Regions from separate parts of the Paenibacillus sp. FSL R7-0297 genome, predicted to be linked through region 1. Evidence: riboswitches for the same ligand, from Rfam matches in the RefSeq annotation. Region 1 holds a riboswitch; the other holds the start of a gene.
What was found. A riboswitch is a leader RNA that binds a small molecule or an ion and turns the genes downstream of it on or off. The one in region 1 is predicted to bind S-adenosylmethionine.
Positions count from the first base shown of each region.

Region 1 (9,321 bases):
CGTTCACGCTGATTGTCTCTGCTATCTTCTGATAGATAGTTTCATCGGGAAGGACGTATCCTTCCTCCGAACCGGGTCTGCGGTAGAAGGCGCAGAAGCGGCAATAGACATCGCATACATTGGTGTAGTTAATATTGCGCCCGATTACGAATGTAGCCAGCGGGTCCGGGTGCCAGCGCTTCATAATAATATCCGCAGCCGCGCCCATTTTCTCAATTTCATTGCTTTCGAACAACGTGATTGTGTCTTCTAATTGAAGACGTTCACCTTTAAGTGTCTTATCTAGAATAAGATCAATTGCACTCAACGTTCGCAGCCTCCTCTTAATCCTATGAAGTATAGTAGATGAATTTAATTTAAAAAATAAACAAACTCGTTCCCCCATCGTATCACAATCGGATGAGCTTGAAAAATCTTTCGCCAAGTGAAAACGATTTTGCCGTCCTTTTATTAGGATGGAACGTTTCAGCGAGAAATCGAAGGATACAACATTATAAGGTAAACCACATAGAGTCTTATATTTAAATAAACAGCAGCACCGCATTGGTGCTGCTGTTTAAGGTGACTGCAAATTCAGATAACTGAACGGATCTGTTCCAACTTGAACTATTCCAGTTCGGTGCGTGCGGCTTCCAGTGCCTGCGCCAGATCAGCGATCAAATCGTCCACATGCTCGATGCCGACCGAGAAACGCAGCAGCCGGTCATCTACGCCAACCGCATCACGGATTTCCGCCGGAATATCGGCGTGAGTCTGCACAGCCGGATAGGTCATGAGCGATTCCACACCGCCAAGACTCTCTGCGAAAGCAATCAGGCGGATATGGCGGAGCAGCGGCTCCACATATCTCGCATCCTTCACCTTGAAGGAGAAAATTCCGGTATTGCCCGAAGACTGGCGCTTCTGGATTTCATACCCCGGATGATCCGGAAGCCCCGGATGGAAGACCTCAGCAATGGCCGGATGCTCCAGCAGATAACGGGCGATAGCCAGTGCATTGCTCTCATGCCGCTCCATGCGTAGGGCGAGTGTCTTCATTCCCTTCATCAGCTGATAGCTGTCGTTCGGGGCAAGAACGGCTCCCATTGAGTTATGCAGAACAGCCATTTCAGCAGACAATTCAGCACCTTTCGTTACTATAAGTCCAGCCAGTACATCATTGTGTCCGCCCAGATACTTGGTCGCGCTGTGAACGATGATATCTGCTCCAAGCTCAATCGGGCGCTGGAAGAACGGGGTCAGCAGCGTATTGTCGACAATCGTGAGCAACCCGTGGTGGCGGGCCCATGTACATACCGCTTCGATATCCGTAATCATCATCAGCGGATTGGTTGGTGTCTCAATGAATACACCCTTGGTGCCCGGCTGTCGCGCAGCCTCCAGAGCATCCAGATCATTCGTATCCACATAGGAGGCGCTGATGCCGTATTTGGACAGAATCCGTTCCAGCAGACGATAGGTTCCGCCGTACAGGTCGAGCGAGACAACGAGATGATCCCCTTGCCCAAACAAGGCAAACACAGTAGTCAATGCAGCCATACCCGAGGCGCAGGCGAAGCCGGCATCGCCGGATTCCAGTACCGCTGCCGCATCTTCGAGCACAGAGCGGGTAGGATTTTTGGTGCGGATGTAATCAAAGCCCGTGCTCTGTCCGAGTCTCGGGTGACGGAATGCCGTCGCGTTGTACACCGGATAATTAATCGCCCCTGTCGCGGGGTCCTCCATCGAACCAATCTGTGCCAGTCTGCTCTCAATTTTCAGTTTCTCGTCCATTTCCATTGCCTCCTAAAAGTTTGTTAGTATTTGCTTCCCTGAATTTCTTCGTACAAACTGGCTTCGGAAGCATGGGCTTAGTTTTGTATAGCGTACACAACCTGATCATTCTTCGACAAAACTTGCTTCGGAAGCATAGACTATGTGTTGTGCGCCAACCCATCCTTCTATAATACAAATACAACTTTTAAATAAACGCTCCGATATCGTAGGGTGTCTCCTGGTATACATAGTAATTGAGCCAGTTAGCGAATAATAAGTTGGCATGGGCACGCCAGACGGCCGGCGGTGTACGGGTGGGATCATCTTTTGGATAATAGTGCTTTGGAATCTCAATATCCATGCCTTTGGCGATATCGCGGTCATACTCCCATTTCAGGGAGAACGGATCATATTCTGAATGTCCGGTCACAAAAATCTGCTTGCCGTCATGCGTAGAAACCAGGTATACACCGGCCTCCTCTGATTCCGCCAGAATCTGCAGATCCGGATTATTCTCTATATCTTCACGGGAGACGTCGGTGTGACGGGAATGCGGCACATGGAATACTTCGTCGAAGCCCCGCAGCAGTTTCACATTATTATGGCTCAGCGTATGCGGAAACACTCCAAAGCATTTATCCGGCAGACTCACCTTACGCACACCGAAGTGGTGGTACAGTCCTGCCTGCGCGGCCCAACAGATATGCATGGTCGAGGTTACGTTCTGCTTGCTCCATTCAAAAATCACTTTCAGCTCTTCCCAGTAGTTGACATCCTCGAACTCCATTTGTTCCACCGGAGCACCGGTGATGATCAAGCCGTCAAAGCGGCGGTCACTGATTTCATCAAAGGTTTTGTAAAAGCTCTTTAAGTGCTCTGCCGAAGTATTCTTCGAGGTATGGGAGCTGGGATGCAGCAGAACAACATCCACCTGAAGCGGTGAGTTCCCGATAAGGCGCAGCAGCTGCGTTTCCGTGGTTTCTTTGGTCGGCATCAGATTCAGGATGGCGATCCGCAAAGGACGGATATCCTGATGAAAGGCATGGCTTTCATCCATTACAAAAATATTCTCACCGGATAATACTTCTTTGGCCGGAAGACTGTCGGGAATTTTAATAGGCATTGCTGTTTCCACTCCTTAACTGAAATTAGGTTCCGCTTGGCGGTTAAATCTGATCCAAAACAACGAAAAAAGACCTTTCTCGGGCGAGAAAGGTCATATATCTGCAGTCATATGCGCCTCTCTCATCTGCCAGAGAACTTCCGCCGGACAAATAACGTCCTGCAAAGCTTCCGCAAGAATTAGCACCGTGCGTTCACACGCCGGTTGCCGGGTTTCATCGGGCTAGTCCCTCCACCTGCTCTTGATAAGATTAAGCTGTATTCAGTTGGAAAAGCTAAAGCATCCGGAGATACTATTCTTAAAATTTACTTTAAATCATGAACCTCCTTTTCGTCAAGTCCATACAATGCTTAAGGGGCCCAGAGAATGAAAAGAATTTATCTTGAAAGAGGCATACCCGGGCGTTATACTAGACAAGTGTTTCAACCATAAACGGCGAAAAGAAGAGGTGAGAGAAGAATGGAAGGCGACCCGGGCTCGCGAATAAGCGTGCAGAAAGAACAACCACACAGGATTAACATCAGCTTGCCGGCGGCGGGGGCAGTTCTTCTTCATGCTCTCGGACCGTCTTTTGGCCTTCATCAGTAGATTGTACCACCGGCCAAGCTGATTTTTTCTCTGTGCTTTAATTAGCATATCCCTGGAGAAGACCAGGGACAGAAGGAGTGAATCAGATGAAAATCCGGCTGGTAAACGCAGGGGTTTTTACGACTATTGACAATATTGAGGATACACTTACCGCACCCGCTGAGGGTTTCTATTGGATTGATGCGGATGCTGAGGACCTTGTAGAGCTTCAGCCATTGTACAATCTGCATGATCTGGCTGTGGAGGACTGCCTCAGTGAAGAGGATCAGCGCCCGAAGCTGGAGATTTATGAGAGCCATTATTTTATCGTAGTAAACAGTATCCGGTTTGATGACGAGGAAATCTTCCTCCGCGCGCTCAACGTGTTCCTGGGCAGACATTTCATCATCACCGTTACCAAGCAGAAGATCCATGAGCTGCGCGTCCTGAAGCCTGTACTCTGGGAGCAGGAGGTCAGTGAGCCTGACCGCTTCCTGTACCTGCTAATCGACCTTGTGGTTGACAACTTCTTCTCCGTAGGTGACCGGATTGAAGCGCGGATTGAGAAGCTGGAAGAAGACATCCTCATGCACACCAAGAAATCGCATCTTAGCGAGATCATCGGTCTGCGCAGTGAAATTCTCTGGCTGAAGAAGATGCTAGGCCCGCAGAAGGAAGTTATCAACACGCTGAACAAAAAAGACCTCCGCCTGATCGACGATCAGCTGCAGAAGTATTTCAGTGATATTTATGAAAATGCGGTTAAGATCTCTGAAACATTCGAAACGTACCGCGATCTCATGGGCAACTTACGTGAAGCATATCAGTCCAGTATCGCTAACCGCGCCAATGAAATCATGAGAGTATTTACGGCAATTACTACGATATTCATGCCGCTGACCGTTATTACCGGTATCTACGGTATGAACTTTGACAATATTCCCGAGACTCACTCCCAGTACGGCTATTATGGAGTTATCGCCGTCATGGTGACGCTCGGCTGCGGAATGCTGGTGATATTCCGCAAGAAGGATTGGCTATGAAGCACAGCGGACGAATACGCAGGACGAAGGCACCGATTACCTAGAGGGTAAAGGAAGCCTTCGTCTTTTTGGTATATGGCGGGCTTTAAATTTACTGTTGTCCAGAAGTATCCTTATCCATGCTGTTGAACAACCGCTCCGTATCCTCGCGCTTGCACAGCTGACGCTCCGGGTTCATGACCGCCGCCGCACCGGAGGCAACGCCGAATTGAACAGCTCTGCGCAGCGGCCAGCCCCGTTCCAGACTATATACGAGTCCGGCTACCAGACTGTCACCGGCACCAACTACGCTGAGTACGGGAACCTCAGGTGCCCGCAGGTGCTCGCAACCGTCTCCCGTAATCAGCAGCGCCCCGTCCCCGCCAAGCGAAACCACAACCACCTCGGTCCGCCCTTCTTCGATCAGCTGCAGCGCGGCTGCCTTCACTTCCTCATCACCGGTTATAGTACGGCCCGATAACTCTTCAAGCTCCCGTGCATTAGGCTTCAGCAGATAAACTCCCGCATCAGCAGCCAGCTGCAGCGGTTCACCGGAAGTGTCGACAATCACCCTGGCATTCCATGGCTTCACAATTTCAATGACACGGCTATAGAAATCAGCCGGACAGCCTGGAGGTAAACTGCCGCTGGCTACAAGATAAGTTGGTTTGTCCGGCAGCGCCATTAATTGTTCGAGGCATTGCTTCCAATCGCCTTCGATGAACCTCGGGCCCGGCATGTCGAACCGGAACTGCTGTCCTGTGGATTCCTCCACGACAATCAGATTCTCCCGGGTCTGCCCGCTGATCGGAATCTCCTGATGCTTCACGCCCTCCTGTTCCAGCATATGGTGCAGCAGCTGACCATGAAGTCCGCCTGAGGCATACAGTGCAAGGGAATCCCCGCCCAACCTATGAATCGCCCGTGACACATTCACACCGCCGCCCCCCGGTTTGTACGAGGCTTCACGGCAGCGCAGCTTATGATCGGGAACAACCTTACTTATACCCGTACTGGCATCCACGCTAGGATTAACCGTCAACGTAACTATCATATGTCCCACTCCTTTTTAACTGCATACAGGTATAGTACCCCTAATCGCCCCTTTCTCCTAATAATTTGCAGACACTGCCGGCCGCAGATAAAACCCTGCAGCTCGCTTCCTCGCGGGAAAGGGGGAAGCGCGATACAGGGTAAGCTCCGGGAAGTAGGCTGCTTCCTACAGGTTCGTCGCCAGCCCCAACCCGGCCGGTTGCTCCCGGCGGAAGCGGATACGGATCAGCCGCAGGCGCTCATAGTACATATCGAGGCCTTCTGCGGGCGAGAAATCCTCGCCATAGGCCTTATAGAGGACGGGCTTCAGGAAGGTATCACCAATCAGCTCATAAGCTGTCCATATATTGTTCTGTTCCTGGGAAGTGACTTCATTGAGTTCAAGAGCAATGAGCTTCTCAACAGAATAACCGTCCTTCTCCAGTTCCTCTACAGCTTCAAGAACTTCACGGCGGGAGACCCCGCTGAGCCCCTTGAGCTGCTCCATTCCCTGCCCTTCTTCAATCCCCTGAAGCAGCACACGCCGCAATCTCAGCCGCTCCAGCTGCTTCTTGTATTTCAGCTCCTTCTGTTTGTACAGCCAGGAAACAAAGCTCTCTTCGTCCACCGAATCACTTACCCAGCCCAGCGGATATTGATGCTCACGCTGCACACCGGAGGTAATACTGAGCCAGTCGGCGCCATATTGCGAGGCTTTACCTTCACCTACCCCGGGAATCTGCAGCAGCTCTTCTGCCGTATGGGGCAGAAATGCACTGATCATCCGCAGCAGACGGTTGCTAGCCAGAATATAGGGTGCCTTGCGTTCACTGGAGGCCTTGCCTCTGCGCCACGAGCATAGCTCCTCATAGACCGTTTCATTTGCGTACTGCTCACTGTAATATTGCAGCTTAAGCTGCTCCTGACCGCGGCTGTTAAGATGCTCATCTTCATGAAATACACCATCAATCAGGGGGCGGTAACCGTCACCCATCTTCATTGCAAGCTCATGCCGGTACACACACAGCATTTCATTCCATGAACCGCCTTCATACCATAGGCTGTCACCCATTTCCTGTTCCCCTGAGAAGTCGCGCCAGCCCAGACGCCATACCCCCTCCTCCTCTCCAATCCACAGCTGGGCAAATACCTCCTGGTCCACGCCTGACATTCTGGACAAACGGTTCATAAATACGATCTGCATATGAATCCCTACCTTCATCGTCTTACAGTATGCATGGTCTTTGTGCGGACCACCGGAATCTCTGCCCCCGCCCGATACGGTTTCAGCGGGAAAGATAAGGAACATTTATTGCGCGGAGCCTATAAATTCTTATCTTTGCACAAAAAAAGCACCTCTCCCACGAAAATACGTGAAAGAGGTGCTTCCTCTTAAATGCTATACTGTTAAAACCTAGGATACCACATATTGCGAAACAGTCAATGTCTTTTTATAGCATATTCTACTGTCCGTCAAGCGCCAGCTTCGCAAGACCAAGCGCACCCGAGAGTCCGGCATTATCCCCGAGCTGAGGAGGGACGATATAACTGCCGATCGCTGCATTGAGCGCCGGATGCTGCACATATCCGCCAAGCAATTCCTGCAGCTTGGTATGGATCAGCGGGAAGAGCTGGCTCTGCTTCATCACGCCGCCGCCCATCACGATTCTCTGCGGCGAGAGGATCAGCACATAGTTCATCAGGGCATGGGCCAGATAGTGGGCCTCCATCGCCCAGGCCGGATGATCCGATGGCAGCTCGCCCGCAGGCTTGCCCCAGCGCTTGCCGATCGCCGGACCTGCCGCCAGGCCTTCCAGGCAATCGCCATGATAAGGGCAGAAGCCTTCATAGATATCTTCCGGATGGCGGCGGACCAGAATATGTCCCATCTCAGGGTGAGACAGCCCATGGATCAGCTTCCCGCCGACCACTGCACCGGCGCCGATGCCGGTGCCTACTGTGATATAGAGGCAGCTATCCAGCCCTTGGGCGGCACCCCAAGTGTACTCGCCCAGGGCGGCTCCGTTCACATCTGTATCGAAACCGACCGGAACATCAAGTTGCTCCGCCACGGCTCCTACCAGATTATATCCACCCCAGTGGGGTTTCGGTGTGGTTGTAATATATCCGTAAGTAGGGCTGCCGATCACCGGGTCAATCGGTCCGAATGAACCGATGCCAATGGACTCCACATCTTTACCGGAGAAGTATTCTAGTACCAGCCCCATCGTTTCTTGAGGGGTTGTGGTCGGAAAGCTCACCCGGTCGATAATCGTCCCGTCCTCATTTCCGATTCCGCACACAAACTTTGTTCCTCCTGCTTCAATCGCTCCCAACAATTTCACTGCAGCGTTCTCCCTTCTCCATTACCATCATTAAGTGATTGCTTCCAGACTTTGAAATTCAGCAGCATATAATCCAATCTATTCCCTGATAAATAAAGCCGATAACCTGCCAGCAGGGTAATAAAGCGCTCTCTTGATCCTATTATACGAGGCTTAAAGATGTATGACAAGCGGTTGACATATGTGACACGGTTAAAAAATATTCTGGAATTGCTCGCCTCCGGTCTGGAAAACTTAGAGCCGCTGCTTCGCCTGCTTCTTCTGTTCCCGATAAGTGAGGCAGGCCTCCACCATACGTCCGGCTGCCGGGAAATGGGAGGCCAAATGAATATGCGCATACGCCGCCATAATGTTGCCGCTGATATACCCTTCCGGCTGACTGCCTCCTCTGCCTTTACTCTCATAGGCATAAATCCGGTCTTCGCCGGGAATATAGCTCATGCCGGAATAATGGAATTCATGGCCGCGCAGTCGCCCGCCCTGCTTCAGCAGCAGGCAATCGTGAAGTGCTGTCACCTCACGGTACCCGAGCGCGGCGCGGCGTTCCTGCATTATGCTGTGCGCCGGAATGATCCCGGCCATCTTATGCACAGCGCCGGAGCGGTCGGTCAGGCTGCGGGCCAGCACCATGTAGCCGCCGCATTCCGCATACAGCGGCATTCCGTCTGCAGCTGCAGCTCTTACGCCGTCCAGGAAGAGCGAATTCGCTGCAATCACAGCAGCGAATTCTTCCGGAAACCCGCCGCCGATATAGATTCCATCGGCCTCCGGCGGGATTCCTTCCCCGCTAAGCGGACTGAAAGCAGCCAGCCGCGCACCTGCGCGCTCGAGCAGCTCCAGATTGTCGGCATAATAGAAATTGAATGCCGCATCCCAGGCTATGGCAATAACCGGCTGGACAGGACGGTGCGCCGGCCTGCTCGTATCCGCCGGCATGATCCGGGCTGCCGGTGAAGACAAGGGTGGCCCTGCTGACACAGGCTGCTCCTGTGATGCAGGCTCCAATGCCGGCAGGCTGCCCGAATCCGGAGTCTCAGTCGCCGTAACCACCGGCATCCCTGGCTCCAATATACCCGGGCTGCTAAGCGAGGGCCCTTGCGCCTGCAGCACCGCATCCGGTTCCGGCGGATACTGCAATGCAGGCGCAGCAGCGGCAAGCTCCAGCAGACGCTCCAGATCGGTTCCCTCCGCCAGCAGATCGGCGGCATGCTCGAACAAAGGCTCCAGCTCTCCGCGCTCCACAGCGGGAAGCAGGCCAAGATGCCGCTCCGGGATATCGAGGCCGCTGTCGCGCGGCAGCCAGCCGATGACCGGAATGCCGCAGGCCGCTTCAATCGCTGCCCGGACCATCCGGTAGTGGCCCTCACTGCCGCAGCGGTTCACAATAACCGCAGCAATCCGCACCTGCGGCTCCAGCTGCTGAAAGCCCAGCACAATAGCCGCTGCACTGCGTCCCATGCTGCGGACATCGACTACA
Region 1 is NZ_JBBPAQ010000001.1:6,526,534-6,535,854, forward strand. It holds gene mqnC (cyclic dehypoxanthinyl futalosine synthase) at 1-307, opposite strand, end outside; gene MKZ24_RS28425 (aminotransferase class I/II-fold pyridoxal phosphate-dependent enzyme) at 607-1,773, opposite strand; gene metA (homoserine O-acetyltransferase MetA) at 1,961-2,878, opposite strand; SAM riboswitch class I at 2,998-3,129, opposite strand; gene corA (magnesium/cobalt transporter CorA) at 3,553-4,488, shown strand; gene MKZ24_RS28440 (1-phosphofructokinase family hexose kinase) at 4,580-5,521, opposite strand; gene MKZ24_RS28445 (HRDC domain-containing protein) at 5,687-6,703, opposite strand; gene MKZ24_RS28450 (ROK family protein) at 6,963-7,844, opposite strand; gene MKZ24_RS28455 (cobyrinate a,c-diamide synthase) at 8,079-9,321, opposite strand, start outside.

Region 2 (9,321 bases), 4.2 Mb from region 1:
ATTCCCTTCGAAATTCTCGGCAAACGCTGGGGCGGATTCTCAATCGCTGTACTCGCATCGGCCGGGATCGGCTATGGCCTCAATGAAGCGGGGATTATGCTGACTCATCTGATGCCGGCAAGACTGGCATTCCTGATTACATGTCTGGTGGTTGGAACTGCCGTGGTTATCATTTATCTGGTACTGTTGATTGTTCTGGGCGTACTGAGCAGCCAGGAAATCGCAGGTTACCCGCGTCCGCTGCGCAAACTGCTGAATCCTCTAATGAAGCTGCAGCCGGCGCATGTGCGTGCAAACGAATAAAGCTGTGATCATTGTCTTATTTTGTCTTTTTTATTTGACTTATTCCGTACATTTTGCTTCACTTAGAGAAGAGTCATGGGTAACGGTTAAATGAGAAAGGATGGTTAATAGATGGACAAAATTAGTTCTCCTGCTGAGTTTCAGGTGTCAATACAATCTCCGCGCTTAACGGTGGCGGTATTCAAGGCGGATTGGTGCTCGGATTGCAAATTCATGGATCCGTTTATGCCGGATGTGGAACTGAAATATAGTGACCGCCTCACACTCGTTGAAGTGGATGTCGATGCCGTAGGCGACGTCAGCCAGGAACAGAATATTCTGGGCATTCCGAGCTTTGTCGCGTATACCGATGGACGGGAACTGGTCAGATTCGTGAATAAGCTTCGTAAGTCCCGTGAGGAAATTGAGAATTTCCTGAATACGGCGCTGGATGTATACCTTAGCATCCATAAGTAATGAAGCAGCACCGCTTTCGCCCTACCCGAGCAGAAGCGGTGTTTTTTTTCTAGAATTGTCTGCGGGCGCTATCATTATACTAATTCATTCCTATAAAATGCGGGTGATAACATTGACGACCCTTCAATTAAAATGGCTTAGCTATATAACCTGCCTCGTTATGTTTCTGGCGCTGCTCGGCGGAGCGGTGGTTACTAAGACGGGTTCGGGGCTGGAATGCGGTAATGAATGGCCGCTGTGTCACGGAAAGCTGATTCCGGCTTATACCGTAGGCTCCCTGATTGAATATACCCATCGTCTGTTCAGCGGACTTGCGGGCCTAATGTCACTGGCTTCCATGTTTGCATTCTGGCGTTATGCCCGTAAGCGCAGGGATCTGCTTACCTATGCCTTGTTAACCCTTATATTCGTAGTGGTGCAAGGCGGAATGGGAGCGCTTGCGGTAATCAAGTCGCAGTCTGCTGGAGTGATGGCTTTACATATGGGATTCTCGCTGATTGCGTTCGCCAGCTCCCTGATGCTTGCGCTTGGAGCAGGGCGGATCTACCTTTCGGGGGAAGAAAATAGCACTGCAGAACCGAAAGTAAGCAGGGGCTTCCGTAACTTAACCTGGTTTACTGCGTTATATTCTTATATGGTCGTGTATATTGGGGCTTATGTAAGCCATACCGATTCGCAGGGGGGCTGTTCAGGCTGGCCGCTGTGCAATGGGGAATGGATTCCGGAGCTGTCTGGCGGGGTGGGCATTGTATTCATACACCGGCTTGCAGCGGCGCTGCTGTTCCTGCTGACTGCTATTCTGGGACATCTGGCTTTCTGGAAATACAAAGAGCTGACGGAGCTGAGGGCTCTGAGTGTTGCCGCAGTACTGCTCTGCCTGATGCAGGTATTCAGTGGAGCTGCTGTGGTTCATACGCTGTATAATGAACGACTGTACATCTTTACCGCGTTGTCGCATATTTTGCTGATTGCCGGCTTGTTTGGGGTTCTATGTTATATGAGTGTCCGTGTCTGGCAGTTAAGCGGAACAGGCAAGAAACGATAAGATTACCGTTAAGGGCATGGGTAAGGTTCGGGCCCGGTTCGAGGAGGAACGTTTAGTGGGATACGGTAATTTGCGACAATGGATCGAACAGCTCCGCAGGGACAAGGATCTTGCCGTGATTGATGCTCCGGTTGATCCGAATCTGGAGCTGGCCGAGATTCACCGCCGGGTAGCCGCTGAGGAAGGCCCGGCGCTGCTGTTTACAAATGTACAAGGAACGCCGTTCCCGGTTGCAACCAATCTGTTCGGTACTGTCCGCCGGGTGAATAAGGCCTTCGGGACCCGCCCGGAGCAGTTAGTGAAATCCATGACGGCAGCTATGGAGACGATGATTCCGCCATCAGCTGCCGGACTTTGGAGAGAAAAGGGCTTGCTGCTTGACCTGATCCGAGCAGGAACCAAAAATATACCGCAAGGTGAAGCACCGGTACTAGGCATCTGCCGCAGCAGTAATCCGCTACAGGAATTGCCCCGAATTACCAGCTGGCCTAAGGATGGAGGGCCGTTCATCACCCTTCCTGTGGTCTATACAGAGAGTATAACCAACCCCAAAGACCATAATCTCGGGATGTACCGGGTCCAGATTTATGATGACAGCACCACCGGCATTCATTGGCAAATCCATAAAGGAGGGGGCTTCCATCACCGTCAGGCTGAGCTGCTGGGGGAGACGATTCCGGTCTCTGTCTTTATCGGCGGGCCGCCTGCCCTGATTGCGGCCGCTGTTGCCCCGGTGTCAGAGCGCCTTCCGGAATTGATGCTGGCATCCCTTATGCAGGGCGGGAAGCTTCCTATGGTGCAGGACCCCCTAGGCGGTCACCGTATTCCATCAGAAGCCGAATTCTCCATCCGCGGGCGGGTGTCTCCGTTTGAGCGTAGACCGGAAGGCCCGTATGGCAGTCAATCCGGCTATTATTCGCTGCAGCATGATTTTCCCGTAATGCATGTGCAGCGGATGTGGCACCGCAAGGATGCGATTTTTCCGGCCACGATTACCGGCAAACCCCGACAGGAGGATTATTATCTGAAGGATTATCTGCAGCGGCTGCTGGCTCCGGCCTATCCGTTAATGATGCCTTCTGTAAAAGCACTGTGGGCGTACTCGGAATCCGGCTCGAACGCCTTGGCGTCTGCGGTGATGAGAGAGAGCTATCCGCGTGAGGGACTGGCTTCGGCCTTCCGTATCCTGGGGGAAGGCCAGCTCTCTTTAACGAAATTCCTGCTCCTGACGAATGAAGCGGTTGAGCTTACGGATTTCCCCAAACTGCTGGAAACCGTGCTTGAACGCTTTAATCCGGCATCAGATCTGGTGATCTTCGCTAACACCTCCATGGATACCCTTGACTATACCGGCCGCAAGCTGAATCATGGCAGTAAGGCTGTGATGATGGGCACCGGCAACCCGGTGCGTGAACTGCCCAGAACCTATACGGAGGGTCACCTTCCAGCAATCACCGACGCCGTGCCCTATTGCGGCGGATGTTTAGCCGTTTCCGGAGCATCCTATATAGAAGACCCTGAGCTTCCCGTCAGGCTGGCCGCTTCCTTCCAGGAGAAGGGCACAGCCTGGCCGCTGATTGTTCTGGTGGACGATGCTGCAGAAGCGGTGCGCACACAAACGTCCTTCCTGTGGACAGTGTTCAGCCGGTTTAATCCGGCGGATGATATTTATGCGGAGACCCATGTATTGCGTAACGCAATCAGCTATTCGCTGCCTATTGTAATAGATGCCCGGATGAAGCCGGGATACCCGGAGGAGCTGGTTCCTCATGAGGACACGGTTGAACTGGTGAACCGGAACTGGAACCGTTATTTCCCTCATTTTTAGATCTTAAGTATTCTGAGGAGGACAAATATGCTGCGGACATTACTGGGAGAGCCGCCCCGCGAGAATAGCGGGGTACTGGCCGAAGCCATGGACAACATGGCGAAGGTCGCCTCCATACTGCGCAAGGAGATGAACGCACATGAAGACCGTGACCATGAATACCGCAAGCTGGAAATATGGACACGCGGTCTGATCTCATCGCTGGACGAGCTGGAACAGAGCTGGTTCGCCGCCGCCTTTTACCGGAGGTCGGTAGTTGCCGGTTATATGGATGATATGTCGCCCACGGAGCAGGGGGAGTACGCCAGGTATGTGTATTTTTATAAGGACGGCTTCATCCGGGTGTTCTCCCTGCTGGACAAGCTGGGTACGGTCCTGAACAGTCTGTATGATCTGAATACAGGGAAAGTCAAAGCACATTTCTCATACTTCACTGTGCTTCGCCAATTTCAGCTGCTTCAGGCGCACAACCCGCTGGCCAATGAGCTGGAGAGGATCAGGAACTCTTACCGCGAACCGGTAGAGAATCTGCGCAAACGGCGCAATGCCGAGATTCACTACATGAACGCTGAGATGACGGATGATCTCTGGCAGCGCCATCAGGGGCTGCATGACAAAATCCAACTGGAGGATCTTGACAGCCATCTGGAGGATTTGAAGCAGAGCCTGGAGATGGTGTGCAAATCTTTGTCGGCTGCCTTCAGGTACAGCAATGAGCAGTGGCACAAGAATAAAGCTGCATCCAGCAAGCGTTCAGAGCACGTACAGCCGTAAAAACTTACCTTTGACAAAGAACCGGAAACTTAATATACTTATGCAAGTATTTACTTCTAACATGAAACGGCATATATAACTTCATACTATAATCTTATCGAGAGCGGCGGAGGGATAGGCCCGATGAAGCCCGGCAACCGATTTGTCACAGCATAGCTGCTGTTCTGCAAATGTCATGGTGCTAATTCCTACAATGCCGCTGAGTTTGCGGTCTTGGCAGATGAGACGGCATTGTTTACTTCACACACATGGCCTCTTCCGATCTGCACGGATCGTAAGAGGTCTTTTTTGTTATAAATTTCAGGGAGAAGGAGGACGGGGCGATTGATAGAGCTGAAAGATTTGACGAAAGTATACGGTAAAGGAAGCAAGGCCGCGACGGCGCTTTCCGGACTAAGCCTGTCGATTAAGAAGGGGGAGATATTCGGTGTAATCGGCCACTCCGGTGCCGGCAAAAGCACGCTGATCCGCTGCATTAATCTGCTGGAGCGTCCGAGCGAGGGTGAAGTATGGGTAGATGGGGTGGAGTTGACGGCACTCAGCCAAGGACAGCTGCAGGAGCAGCGGCGCAAGATCGGGATGATCTTTCAGCATTTCAATCTGCTCTCCTCGGCAACTGTATATAACAATATCGCCTTTCCGCTGCGGCTGGCCGGAACCTCCAAGACGGAGATTGAGCGGAAGGTTCGGGATCTGCTGGCTCTAGTCGGACTTGAGGAGCACCGGAACAAATATCCGGCTCAGCTGTCCGGAGGCCAGAAACAGCGGGTCGGGATCGCCCGTGCTCTGGCGAGCGATCCTGATGTTCTGCTATGCGATGAAGCGACTTCAGCGCTGGACCCGCAGACAACGGATTCAATTCTGCGCCTGCTGCTGGATATTAACCGGAAATTTCACTTGACCATTGTGCTAATTACGCATGAGATGCATGTCATTCAGAGCATTTGTGACCGGGTGGCTGTCATTCATGGGGGGGGGATTGTGGAGCAGGGCGACGTTTCCCAGGTTTTTCTGAAACCAAGGCATGAGGTTACGAAAGAATTCATCCGCAGTGAAACTCAGGCAGACGGACCGCTGCGGCAAGCGATTGATGCTGTACATGCCGGATATACTAAGGCGGTCAAAATTACTTTTCTTGGGCAAAAGACGTACGAATCGACCCTTTCGCATGTGGCGCAGGGAACCGGAGTTAATTTCGCCATTCTCCAGGGAACCATTTCTACTATTAAGGATGTCCCTTATGGTCAGCTGATTGTGCGGTTTGAAGGGCCATCCGGTGCCGTGGAAGCAACACTTACCGAACTTGCGGCTCAAGGCCTTGATGTGGAGGTGATTTCTTAATGGGCGGACTGGATTTTAGCGCGATTAACTGGGAAGAAATGCTTGATGCCACGGTTGCAACAATGAAAATGTTAGCTTTTTCAGGAATATTCACAATTATCCTTGGTTTACCGCTCGGCATTGTGTTATATTTATGGGGCAGATCTAAAAACACTATTATCAGGGCTGTTTACTCGGTATTATCGTTCGTCGTAAATATTCTGCGTTCAGTTCCCTTTATTATTCTGATGGTTGCCCTGATTCCGTTCAGCAAGTCTATTATGGGTACCTCGATAGGTGTACTTGGAACGATTCCGGCGCTGGTGATTGGCGCGGCTCCATTCTTCGCCAGACTGGTAGAGACCGCACTGCGGGAGGTTGACCGGGGGATCATCGAAGCGGCGCAGGGTATGGGAGCATCCACGCAACAGATCGTTATGCGCGTATTGCTGCCGGAGGCCCGTCCGGGCCTGCTGGCCGGAGTAACCATAACCGTTGTTACGCTTGTCTCTTATACCGCAATGTCAGGGATGATAGGCGGCGGGGGTCTGGGTGACCTGGCGATCCGCTACGGCTATTACCGTTATGAGAAGGAAGTCATGATTATCTCGGTGGCCCTGATGGTCATTCTGGTGCAGCTGCTGCAAATGGCAGGCGACCGTCTGGTAAGACATTTTACACGGAAATAAGGTACGTCCATATAGCCTTATTCATACAAAACATACGGATTAGAGGGGGATTTACAAATGAAAAAAGTACTGCTCACATTCTTCAGCCTGACCATGATATTGGTGCTCGCGGCTTGCGGCAACAATAACACTGCGAATAATGCGGCAAACTCTGCGGCTACAACGGCGCCAACGGAAGCTGCTGCAGAACCGTCCACTGAACCTGCTGCAGAACCGGTAACCCTGGTCATTGGAGCTTCTCCTGTACCGCATGCGGAAATTCTGAAAGCTATTGCCCCGCTTCTTGAAGCACAAGGCATTACGCTTGAGATCAAAGAATTCACGGATTATGTCCTTCCGAATACACAGCTTGCCGAGAAGGGGCTGGATGCGAACTTCTTCCAGCACAAGCCTTACCTGGATGACCAGAATGCCAAGAACGGCACGGAGCTTGTATCTGTAACCGCGGTTCATGTTGAACCTTTCGGCGCTTACTCTAAGAAGATCAAATCGATCGACGAACTGGCTGATGGTGCCAAGGTTGCCATCCCGAATGATGCTACTAACGGCGGACGCGCATTGATCCTGCTGGCCAAGAATGGCCTGATTACACTAAAGGATGATACCAATATCGCTTCCACCAAAGCCGATATCACCGAGAACCCTAAGAAGCTTGAAATCATTGAGCTGGATGCAGCGATGCTGCCGCGTCAGCTGGACGAAGTAGATCTGTCGCTGATCAACACCAACTTCGCGCTGGAAGCGGGTCTGGTTCCAACGAAGGATGCTTTGTTCATCGAAGGAACGGATTCCCCTTATGCCAACCTGCTGGTAGCCCGTCCGGACAACAAAGATTCCGATGCGATCCAGAAGCTGGCTGCAGCCCTGAACTCTGCAGAAGCCAAAGCCTTCATCGATGAGAAATATGAAGGTGCAATTATCCCTGCATTCTAAGCTTGAATCTTAGCTGAATATCTAATAAGTGAAGACCAGAGGACGCCCGTAAGCCAGAAATGGCTGCGGAGCAGCTTCTGGTCTTTTTGCAAGCCGTATAGCAGAAACTGTTAATACATCTATTCTCTGCCTAGAGGTTGAACCTACATGAGAAATCCTCTATAATAAAAAAAATCCCGGCCTTCTCATCGGAGGCCGGGATGATCTATGATACGGGATTAGAATACTTGAATAACTTCTTCCACGCCTTCTACTTCTTCAACAAGAGCGCGTTCGATCCCGGCTTTCAGCGTGATCGTGGAGCTTGGGCAACTGCCGCAGGCACCCATAAGCTTCAACTTCACGATGCCGTCTTCTACATCGATCAGTTCGACGTCACCGCCATCGCGCTGCAGGAACGGACGAAGTTTATCGAGCACTTCCAATACTTCATCGTACATGGTTGCACTTTGTACATTCTCACTCATTTCTCAATCACTCCTTTCGTATGTTTATTATAGTACAAAAAGTTAAAAAATAAAATGGTTAGCGCAGAATAGGGAGATTATCATGAGACCAATTATAGAATTTTGTGCCAGTAATATCGGACATGGTACAGAAAAGCTCAAAAATAAGCTGGAGCAAAACCCCGAATACGATGTGGTGGAGTACGGCTGTCTGAACAACTGCGGACAATGTTATCTGCAGCCCTTCGCCATGGTCGACGGGGAGATTATTGAAGCCGAATCCGCCGACGGACTTGAAGAGGCGATTGAAGCAGCCATTAAAGAGGCTGAGGCATGGGATAGCCTTGAGATCGATTAAACCGCAGCCGTTTGTCCTACCCGAAATGACGCTTAGACATCCAGAGAACGCCGCTTTTGAGCAGGCGTGGAACACGGCCCATGACGGAGCGGCGGCCCATCAGGCCAAAGCCGGCATTTTTACCCAGTGAGCCGAGAGTGCCCTTAAGCTTGATCTTATGCAGCTTCGGGGTCTCACCACGCCATAGGGCCTGAATAATCTGTGCGACCTGTTCTCCTTGTGCACCTGCCGCCTGTGCGCTCGGTGCGAAGGGGAGACTGGCGCAATCTCCAATCACGTACACCTCCGGATAGTCGGCCACATTGTAATAATCACCCACAATGATCCGTCCTCCACGGTCTTTGGGGAGTTCAAGCTGCTGGACCACCTGCACCGGCTGAATGCCGGCAGTCCAGACCGTAACATCAGCAGGAATTGCCTGGGTGCCATTGAAGATGGCATCCTTTTCTACATGGGAGACGGATACCCGTCCCATGGTCTCCACATGATGCTCATTGAACCACTCCTCCACATACTGTGACAGCTTGGCCGGGAAAGAAGACAATACCCGTTCCCCGCGGTCCAGAATGGAGATGTTCAGATCAGGCCGGCTCTCCCGCAGTTCTGAGGCAATCTCAACGCCGCTCAGTCCTCCGCCTACAATGTTGACCGTTCCGTAAGGCTTCACATCGTTCAGCCGGCGGTAGGTTTCGCGGGTCCCGGCAAAGCTCTGAATACTGCAGGCATAGTGCTCGGCTCCGGGGATGTTATGGAAATTATCGGTGCAGCCGAGCGCTATCGCCAGAATATCATAAGATATCGGCTCCCCGGTATCGAGGAATATCACCCGGCTCTCCAAATCGATGGAGCCCACCTGACCATAGCGGATCGTTAAGCGGGGATGAACCGGGAATTGAATCCGCAGATGATAATCCGTTACAGTTCCTGCGGCCAGTGCATAATATTCCGTCTTGATTCCCTGATACGGCATCCGGTCAACCAGGACGATTTCCACATCATGGGGGAGATGGTTGTTAAGAAGTTGCTGAATGAGGGCAAGACCGCCGTAGCCGCCGCCCAGGACAAGTAGAGTTCTCATGCGAACCGATCTTCCTTTCAGGTATGGTGCGAGATGGGCAAGGCAGTTCCGCAGGGGTATAGGCTGGTGCGGTTAGTTGTTACTCGTATAC
Region 2 is NZ_JBBPAQ010000001.1:2,346,319-2,355,639, forward strand. It holds gene MKZ24_RS10365 (putative polysaccharide biosynthesis protein) at 1-303, shown strand, start outside; gene MKZ24_RS10370 (thioredoxin family protein) at 415-759, shown strand; gene MKZ24_RS10375 (COX15/CtaA family protein) at 872-1,804, shown strand; gene MKZ24_RS10380 (UbiD family decarboxylase) at 1,860-3,632, shown strand; gene MKZ24_RS10385 (Cthe_2314 family HEPN domain-containing protein) at 3,660-4,406, shown strand; SAM riboswitch class I at 4,498-4,633, shown strand; gene MKZ24_RS10390 (methionine ABC transporter ATP-binding protein) at 4,731-5,747, shown strand; gene MKZ24_RS10395 (methionine ABC transporter permease) at 5,747-6,415, shown strand; gene MKZ24_RS10400 (MetQ/NlpA family ABC transporter substrate-binding protein) at 6,473-7,348, shown strand; gene MKZ24_RS10405 (NifU family protein) at 7,567-7,815, opposite strand; gene MKZ24_RS10410 (YuzB family protein) at 7,898-8,152, shown strand; gene MKZ24_RS10415 (NAD(P)/FAD-dependent oxidoreductase) at 8,169-9,230, opposite strand; gene mqnE (aminofutalosine synthase MqnE) at 9,310-9,321, opposite strand, start outside.
Region 2: linked by a shared signal. The riboswitch ahead of MKZ24_RS10390 (methionine ABC transporter ATP-binding protein) and the one ahead of metA (homoserine O-acetyltransferase MetA) in region 1 are both predicted to bind S-adenosylmethionine.